DNA from 3 places in the Bacteroides caccae genome. Region 2 is predicted to be linked to each of the others. Evidence: riboswitches for the same ligand, from Rfam matches in the RefSeq annotation. Region 2 holds a riboswitch; each other region holds the start of a gene.
What was found. A riboswitch is a leader RNA that binds a small molecule or an ion and turns the genes downstream of it on or off. The one in region 2 is predicted to bind cobalamin.

Region 1 (3,286 bases), 490 kb from region 2:
TCAAGTCCCTCCGACGAAATTATAGTTAACTGATAACTTCAAATAATATCCTGCCGAACAAAAAAAGAAGAATGTTTTGAATAAAATAAAAAGGGAGTTATCTTTGCCTGCAACTTGAAAAATAATCAGATAAATGTAGAACAGCAAGTCATGAAAACAAACTTAAATATCCTTCCCATTCTCTGCTTCCTCCTCCTTTGGTCCTGCAAAAGCGGGAATGCTTCAAGCCAGACTAAAAACGAAGTGTCACAGGACACTATCAAGACTTTCACGCTGCCCGCTATCCCTCAAATAATGGTAGCACCGGAACAACGTGCCGAGTTCTTAGTAAAGCACTACTGGGATAATGTGAACTTCGCCGACACCAACTACATTCATCATCCGGAAATAACCGAACAGGCGTGGGTGGATTACTGCGACATTCTGAATCATGTCCCCCTCAAAACCGCACAGGAAGCTATACGCAAAACGATCGACCGCACAAACGTAGACAAGAAAGTATTCGCCTACATCACCGATTTAGCGGATAAATACTTATATGACCCCAACTCTCCGATGCGTAACGAGGAATTTTATATTCCCGTATTGGAAGCAATGGCAGCCTCTCCCGTATTGGAAGAGATAGAAAAAGTACGCCCCAAGGCACGGTTGGAATTAGCTCAAAAGAACCGCATAGGCACCAAAGCTATAAACTTCACCTATACCCTTGCTTCCGGCGCTCAAGGCTCCCTCTATCAGCTTAATGCCGATTATCTTCTGCTATTTATCAATAATCCCGGTTGCCACGCTTGTACGGAGACAATCGAAGGTTTAAAGCAAGCCCCTATCATCAGCCAACTCATAAAGGAGAAGAAGCTGATCGTCCTTTCTATCTACCCCGATGAAGAGTTGGATGACTGGCGCAAACATCTGAATGAATTTCCCAAAGAATGGATTAACGGATATGATAAGAAATTCACAATCAAAGAGAAACAACTGTATGACCTGAAAGCGATCCCTACTTTATACCTATTAAATAAAGAGAAAACCGTATTGTTGAAAGATGCTACCACACAAGCGATTGAAGAATACCTGATGATACATCAATAATCTTCTTCTTTCTTGCATAAAACAAATAAACTATCTATCTTTGTCGCGCATCGGTTTGCAACTCTCACATACGAGGGAAGCGATTAAAAGGGAATCAGGTGTAAATCCTGAACAGTCCCGCTGCTGTAAGTTCCACACATTACGTTGCGAGCAACCTACTTTTAGCCACTGGAAAGAAACTTCCGGGAAGGCGCCCGCAACAGGAACAAGTCAGAAGACCTGCCGTGCAACCAATTTCACTGCTTTCGAGGAAAAAGCGTTGAGTCTAATGAACCGGACAATTCGTCTATCATTTCATTCATCACTCTGATTCAGAGAAAGTATGTTTAAATTAATAAACTCTGCCAAAGTTTATTTAGCGTGTCCGGTCGAAGGGATTTCGCCCGGACACTTTTAAAATGTGAAAACAGCCAGAAAATCAAGGATGAGATATGTGACGTTTTATATGAGTATCTGTGCAGCATTCTGCTGCCAATTTCTATCCATACCGCTTTTTGCACAACAGCAGAAAGTGGATACAACGCATACCTATTTTATTCCGGAGGTTACCGTTTCTGATATTTACCAGACCCGTGAGGTCCGTTCTACTGCACCTCTACAACTATTTTCCAAAGAAGCCCTGAAGAATCTGCACGCCTTGCAAGTGTCCGATGCGGTGAAGCATTTTGCCGGTGTGACTGTAAAAGACTACGGAGGCATAGGAGGTCTGAAAACTGTCTCCATACGCAGTTTGGGAGCACAGCACACCGCCGTAGGCTATGACGGAATTGCCATAACGGACTGTCAGACGGGACAGATCGACATCGGCCGTTTCTCACTTGATAATGTAGATCAACTTTCGTTGAGCAACGGGCAGAGTGACAATATCTTCCAACCGGCACGTTTCTTCGCTTCTGCAGGAATATTGGACATACAGACGCTCACTCCCCGCTTTGAGAAAGGGAAACGAACTAATATAAGCGCTGCTTTCAAAACCGGTTCGTGGGGACTTGTCAATCCCTCTATCTTATTGGAACAACAACTCAGCCCCCAATGGACAGTTTCGGCGAACGGTGAATGGATGTCGTCAGACGGACAATATCCGTACACGCTACGTTATGGAAACGCAGCAGACGACCTGACTTCACGTGAAAAACGGAAGAACACGGATGTCGAAACGTTCCGTGCCGAAGCCGGGCTTTACGGCAACTTCTCCGACAAAGAGCAATGGCGGCTAAAAGCTTACTACTTCCAGTCTTCCAGGGGATTGCCGAAAGCGACCACGCTATATAACGACTTTTCCGCACAGCACCTCTGGGACAAAAATACATTTATACAAAGCCAATATAAAAAGGAATTCAGCCGGCAATGGGTATTCCGGACTTCTGCCAAATGGAACTGGAGTTACCAGCATTATCTGGACCCTGCTATCAAAAACAATGAAGGCAAAACAGAGAACAGCTATTACCAGCAGGAATACTATCTTTCCGCCTCCGTGTTATACAGGCTGCTGAACAATCTTTCGTTTTCATTATCTACCGACGGCAGTATCAACACGATGAATGCCAACATGGCAGACTTTGCACATCCCACACGCTATTCGTGGTTGACAGCCATTGCCGGAAAATACGTCAACGAATGGTTCACTCTATCTGTTTCCGCCTTGGCAACCGTTATCAACGAGCAGGCCGACAAGGGAGGAAGCGCAGGCAATCACCGCAAATTAACTCCTTACGTCAGCGCCACATTCAAGCCTTTCCGGAATGAAGAATTTCGTGTCCGTTTCTTCTACAAAGATATTTTCCGTTTGCCTAGTTTCAATGATTTATATTATCAGGAAGTGGGTAACAGCAAATTGAAACCCGAAAATGCCCGTCAATACAATATCGGTTTGACGTATAGCAGAAATGTATGTACATTCCTGCCCTACCTGTCGGCAACCGTTGACGCATATTATAACAAAGTGACGGACAAAATCATTGCTTACCCGACCAAGAACCTTGCTGTGTGGAGCATGAGGAATTTGGGCAGTGTAGAGATCAAAGGTATTGACGCCACAGGAAGCCTATCGCTCCAACCCCGGGAAAGTATCCGTATCAATTTTTCCGGGAACTATACTTATCAACGGGCATTAGATGTCACAACTCCGGACGCCAGCTCGAACAAATCGACTTATAAACATCAGATAGCCTACACCCCCCGCGTCTCCGCTTCGGGA
Region 2 (3,286 bases):
AGAAGTACAGGCATGTCTGTATGAATTGAGACTGAATTAGCTTATTTCCCTGCTATCGCTTTATCAAAACGGCTATCCATACAAGCACTGATATCCGTTGTGACAAACTTTCCTTCATAAAACAAGCTGAATATCGTAGCCGGAGTAGGTGCAGCCTGTACCTGCTCCATTGTCTCCAGTTTTATAATCGTCAAAGGAAGATTTCTTTTGGCAGCGGTTTCCTTTAAAGAACTCATCACATGAAATTCTGCAAACGGACAACGGTTGGAGAAATAAACAGTGATACCCTTTTTATCAGGGCACTCTCCTGTTCGTGCAGATTCATTAAACGTCGGATTCGGAGCATCAACATTCAATTTCTTCACTAACAGACTAAATCCAGTCGGAAGCTGTTCGCAAGCAACAAATCCTTGTCTCAACAGCCATTTGGTATCACTCATAAAATGAAACTTCTTTGTTCCTACCACAGTCACCAAACCGTCCTTGCCTTGCTGCAAGGCATCATCTATCGCAGTTTGGAGCAGAGCTTTCGCATACCCTTTTCCTTTATATTGCCCGGCTACCCAAAAGCAGTTTATCAACAGATAATTATCAGCCTTCACAGGAACCCATCCGTTTTCGGCCGGACCATATTCGATAAATACTTTCGCACGCTCATTCAAACGACGAAAAACATACCCGTTTTCAAATCGCCTCTTCAGCCATTCCTTTTTCAGGTTATAACTTTCCAGACATTTCTTATCCGAGAAAGCGCAGCAGATATGTTCTTTTTCTATATTGTCTTTGGTAAGCGTGATAAAGTCGATGTTCATGGTAACTTGTTTTTTTATTAAATCAATATTATTTAGTGGGAAGTGAGGTACGAACATAAAAAAAGGAGCAACGCCTTGCTCCAACCTTTGTTAACCTTAAATCTAATACTATGAAAAACACATTGCAAAGATACGGACTTTCCGGTTATCTGCAAATTATCCAAATAAAAAAGTATGTTTCATAACATGATTTAAAACTTTCTGAGAAATAGTACTTGTTTTATTAATACTTTTTCAAGATTTGAATCCCTTCACGGCTCTTTCCAGTCTTTCCAAAGTCAGTTCGCCGGATTGCCGCCAAAGTTGTTGTCCTTTTCTTAAAAGGATAAATGTAGGCGTTGCTTCGATGGTGTAGAAATCCGTAAGGGCAGTTTCCTGGTCTACATCTACTTCCACCACTTCGATCGTGCCTTCCATTAATTTCTTAAATTCCTCAACAACAGGTTTCATACGCTGGCAATGAGGACACCATGTTGCATAAAATTCCGCCATTACCCAATCGGCATTAGCCAGCTTCTCTTGATTCCGTTCTTCACGGGCTACTTTCTTCTCTTTCATAATTGATTACTGTTTGATTAATAATTGCTACTTCAACAATGCGAAAAGAAAGAAAGTTTAAAGGGTAAACAATAATACACACAGATTTAACTATTAAATCCACTTACATTTACCTTATTTCGTTTCTGATATCCGAACAAGCGTCCATTGCACAAAAAAGCAACTTTCGTGCAAAAAGAGAACACTCTATTCAAAATTTATTTATCTTTGCCGCCGAAATGGTTCGGAATCCGTAGCCAACGGACGACGATTAATAGGGAATCGGGTGCAAATCCCGAACAGTCCCGCTGCTGTGAAGCTCAGTTCAATGTCTTATAAATGAACTAATTTGACGCCACTGATGTTCTATCGGGAAGGCAAATAAGACAAGAGTCAGTCAGAAGACCTGCCACTTCACGTAAAACGTTCTTTCGCCTCGTGGATTAGGAGAAAGGACATCGTTTGTTAAGCCCCAAATCAGGAAAATACTGTGTTTTCATCAGGTGGAGTATGTCCGCAAGGTGGGAAGACACAAAATAAGTATGTACTTAATTTAGAAAAGTATGATAAAAAGAATCTTAGTAGCCAATCGCGGTGAGATAGCCGTGAGGGTGATGCGCTCCTGCCGGGAGATGGAAATAACGAGTATCGCGATATTTTCCGAGGCAGACCGGACTGCAAAGCATGTGCTCTACGCAGACGAAGCATATTGTGTAGGTCCCGCCGCATCTAAAGAGAGTTATCTGAATATAGAAAAAATCATCGAAGTGGCGAAAGCGAACCACGCAGACGCCATTCATCCGGGATATGGATTCCTGTCCGAGAATGCGGCTTTTGCACGACGCTGTCAGGAAGAAGGCATTATCTTTATCGGTCCCAATCCGGAAACAATGGAAGCAATGGGCGACAAGATTTCCGCCCGCATCAAAATGATTGAAGCCGGAGTGCCCGTTGTGCCCGGCACACAAGAAAACCTGAAAAGTGTGGAAGAAGCTGTGGAGCTTTGCAATAAAATCGGTTATCCGGTGATGCTGAAAGCCTCTATGGGTGGCGGTGGAAAAGGGATGCGCCTTATCCACAGCGCAGAAGAAGTGGAAGAGGCCTATACAACTGCCAAAAGCGAATCTCTTTCTTCTTTCGGTGACGATACGGTTTATCTGGAGAAGTTCGTGGAAGAGCCTCATCACATCGAGTTTCAGATTCTGGGTGACAAACACGGAAATGTAATTCACCTTTGCGAACGCGAATGTTCCGTGCAACGCCGCAATCAGAAGATTGTGGAAGAAACTCCTTCGGTTTTCGTCACTCCGGAATTGCGGAAAGATATGGGAGAAAAAGCGGTGGCTGCCGCCAAAGCCGTCAATTATATCGGTGCGGGAACGATCGAGTTTCTGGTAGACAAGCACCGCAACTATTACTTCCTCGAAATGAATACCCGCCTGCAAGTGGAACATCCCATTACGGAAGAAGTAATCGGTGTAGACCTCGTAAAAGAGCAGATTAAGGTAGCCGACGGACAGGTTCTCCAACTGAAACAGGAAGATATCAAACAGCGCGGACACGCTATCGAATGCCGTATCTGTGCCGAAGATACAGAAATGAATTTCATGCCGAGTCCGGGAATCATCAAGCAGATTACAGAACCGAACGGTATCGGAGTGCGTATCGACAGCTATGTGTACGAAGGATACGAGATTCCGATCTATTATGACCCGATGATTGGCAAACTGATTGTGTGGGCAACTAACCGCGAATATGCTATCGAACGGATGCGTCGCGTGCTTCATGAGTACAAGCTGACCGGAGTCAAGAATAATATCAGTTACCTGCGTGCTATTATGGATACGCCCGATTTCGTAGAAGGTCATTATGATACCGGATTCATCGCCAAGAACGGCGAACACCTGCATCAGTGTATCATGCGAACCAGCGAACGT
Region 3 (3,286 bases), 190 kb from region 2:
GGATGAAAAATATGAATCAAGTCGCGTAACACAACATCGGGACGGACAACTGCCGATTCCCAATAATCGTTTCCGCCTGTCGGCGTCAACCGTAAGTTGTTGTTATAAACAGTCTTTTCGTTCACGGCTTTTGCGTCTGCGAATTTAGGGTTGACAGCTTTCAGCTCCTCAAGTGTAGTTGCCGAACCGACATTAATCCAGTAATCGGCTTTTTGTATCAGGCCATAGGCTGTTTCCAGTCCGATTGGGGTTGAACTGTTGGAACTGTTTTCTTTATAAATGTACTCTGCGCCTGCATCGGCAATCAGTCGTGCCATATAACTTTGGGTGGAAGGCATTACCCAACTGTCGTTCCATGGAGTGTTGAACATAACGGTAGGACGCTGGCTGACGGAATCCGTGAGGGCTTTCAGTGCGTAATAACGTTGGGGAATTTCCCGGAATATTTCTATTCCCTTTTCCCGTTTGTCTGTCAGTTCGGAAAGGACAATCATCCATTCGGCTTTGCCGAGCGGTGATTCTTCCAGATATTCCCCCATATATAGATAAGGTATGGAAAGTTCTTTCAGTTTGTCCGTTACAGCGGTTTGGGCGTCACCTATGCCATAGAGCAAGACTACGTCGGGCTTTAATCCAATCAGCAGTTCGTAGTTCATTTCAGGACCCATATCCTTGATTGAATCTTTGTGGGCAAGGATGTAGGGATTGGCGATATAATCAATGCCCGAAACTCCGACAATCCGGTTGACTTCTCCCAGTTCATCGAGCATGGCAACATAGGAAGAAGACATGCATACAATCTGTTTGGCTCCGGCAGGGATGACGGGACCGTTGAATCCGGCAGGCGCTTGCTCGCCGTTGCGTGTAACAAAATAAGACATTGTTACGTCGTTGGCGCCTTGCCACGGGTTGGTAATCTGTATAAGCGTACTGGCAGCGTTCTCAGCACCCAGGATTTTAAATCCCGAAGCGTATTCAGGGGTATATACATCTTGGTTGAATGCTTCCAGAGATGTCTTATTACGGGTGATACAGCTTGCCAAAAAGAGCAGGCAAAGTAACGTGATAGTCGGAGCAGGAGATTTCACTTTTATAAGATGTTTAATTAGAAAAAAATAATAGTGGGTCCTTTTGAACGGCAAAGATAGGACTTAATTATTAGTTTGTTTTTATTTTAGTTGGATTTTTCTTTCGATTTGTTCCTATTTGTGTATCTTTGTCCCCAGAAATTTTGGTGTCACTTTTCCGATTCTACGGAAAGAGTGGTGAAAAGGGAATCAGGTGTAAATCCTGAACAGACCCGCTGCTGTAAGCTCCGCCAAAAGTTTTCCTACAATACTCAAATCCACTGTTCCGCTTTGGAGGAATGGGAAGGGCGTTAGGAAAATGGAGTAAGTCAGAAGACCTGCCAAAATTGAATTCTTGAAACTTTCCGGGATTAGAGTTTGAAGAGTGCAGTTTTTTATTCAAAATACATCTTTGATTGGTGATGTGAAGTTTCAGGAAGGAGGAATATGCCTTTTTGAGTGTTCCATTATGCGGGGAGAAGCACGTGTATATGTTTGAGTGTATGGAAAATTGCATCCTCACTGTAACCCTATGAAAGTTTATTATTTTAATTAATAAACAGGAGGATTATGTTCGGGCAGATTTATTTTAGGGTATTGGGGATAGGATGCTTTTTGAGTATGGCTTTATTGTCGTCAGCACAAAGCAAACTGGACAGTTTGCATCATCTTAATGAAGTAGTGGTTACTGCCAGAATTAATAAGGAGGTAATTCCGGTGCAATCTTTATCAGGGGATAAGTTGGAGAAACTGGCTGCACATTCGGTAGCGGACGCTATACGTTATTTTTCCGGAGTACAAATAAAAGATTATGGTGGAATAGGCGGGTTGAAGACCGTTAATATCCGAAGTATGGGAACGAATCATGTGGGAGTGTTTTATGACGGTATTGAACTGGGTAATGCGCAGAATGGAGTGATTGATTTGGGACGTTTCTCTTTGGATAATATGGAAGCTGTCACTTTATATAATGGTCAGAAAAGTGCCATTTTCCAACCGGCGAAAGATTTTGGTTCTGCAGGTTCTATTTATCTCCAGTCGAGAACACCCGTTTTTCGGGAGGATAGGGCTTATCATGTGAAAGCGACTTTTAAGACGGGCTCTTTCGGAGTTGTCAATCCTTCTTTGCTTTGGGAACAGAAACTGAGTGAGAATGTGAGTGCGTCACTTAGTACTGAATATATGTATACAACCGGAAAGTATAAATTTACTTATGCGGTGGATGGAGGATATGATACTACGGCAGTACGCCGTAATGGGGATGTCAATGCATTGCGTGCTGAGGGCGGCTTATATGGCAAGATCAAAAGTGGTTACTGGCGTACGAAAGCTTATTTTTATAATTCAGAACGTGGATATCCCGGTGCTGTTGTGCGGAATCGTTTCTCACATGAGGATCGCCAATGGGATACAAATTTCTTTTTCCAATCTTCTTTCAAAAAAGATTTCGGTGATGTGTACAGTCTGTTGTTGAATGCCAAATACGCGTATGATTATCTGCATTATCTGGCAGATCCCCAAAAGGAGGAGGCTACCATGTATGTAAATAATACATATCGCCAACAGGAAGTTTACTTGTCAATGGCTAACAGGGTTACTCTTTTTCCTTTTTGGGATATAAATATTTCAGCGGACTACCAATGGAATAAGCTGAACGCTAATTTGACAGATTTTCCTTATCCCCGGAGAAATACGGCGCTGGTAGCGGCAGCTACCTCTTTACATTTTGAGCGTTTTAAGTTGCAGGCCAGTGTCTTGGGAACTTTTGTAAATGAGAACGTTGCTTCAGATACTACTTCGGCCGGGAATAAAATGGAATTTACTCCTACCGTTATCACTTCCTATAAACCTTTCAAGAATATTGATTTAAGTCTGCGTGCTTTTTACAAACGGATATTTCGTATGCCGACTTTGAACGATTTGTATTATACATTTATAGGGAATATAAAGCTGAAACCTGAGTATACTAATCAGTATAACGTAGGATTCACTTATCAGAAATTATCTTCCGGAACCTGGCTGCAAGCACTGAATGTGCAATTGGATGCGTATTATAATGAGGTGGAAAATAAAATAATAGCTACTCCTACCAATAATTTCTTTCGTTGGACAATGATTAATATGGGACTTGTTAAAATAAAAGGAGTGGATGTCGTTTTGCAAGGACTTTGGAAGTTTGGTAACGATTGGGTATTTGACAGCCGGTTATCATATACGTA

Region 1: linked by a shared signal. The riboswitch ahead of CGC64_RS15745 (TonB-dependent receptor plug domain-containing protein) and the one ahead of accC (acetyl-CoA carboxylase biotin carboxylase subunit) in region 2 are both predicted to bind cobalamin.
Region 3: linked by a shared signal. The riboswitch ahead of CGC64_RS18365 (TonB-dependent receptor plug domain-containing protein) and the one ahead of accC (acetyl-CoA carboxylase biotin carboxylase subunit) in region 2 are both predicted to bind cobalamin.

The regions. Positions count from the first base shown of each region.
Region 1 covers NZ_CP022412.2:3,816,421-3,819,706, forward strand. The annotation lists gene CGC64_RS15740 (DUF5106 domain-containing protein) at 151-1,089, shown strand; cobalamin riboswitch at 1,124-1,330, shown strand; gene CGC64_RS15745 (TonB-dependent receptor plug domain-containing protein) at 1,514-3,286, shown strand, end outside.
Region 2 covers NZ_CP022412.2:4,305,140-4,308,425, forward strand. The annotation lists gene pncB (nicotinate phosphoribosyltransferase) at 1-40, shown strand, start outside; gene CGC64_RS17595 (N-acetyltransferase) at 42-812, opposite strand; gene CGC64_RS17605 (thioredoxin family protein) at 1,047-1,370, opposite strand; cobalamin riboswitch at 1,573-1,777, shown strand; gene accC (acetyl-CoA carboxylase biotin carboxylase subunit) at 1,913-3,286, shown strand, end outside.
Region 3 covers NZ_CP022412.2:4,492,411-4,495,696, reverse strand. The annotation lists gene CGC64_RS18370 (ABC transporter substrate-binding protein) at 1-1,088, opposite strand, end outside; cobalamin riboswitch at 1,216-1,427, shown strand; gene CGC64_RS18365 (TonB-dependent receptor plug domain-containing protein) at 1,638-3,286, shown strand, end outside.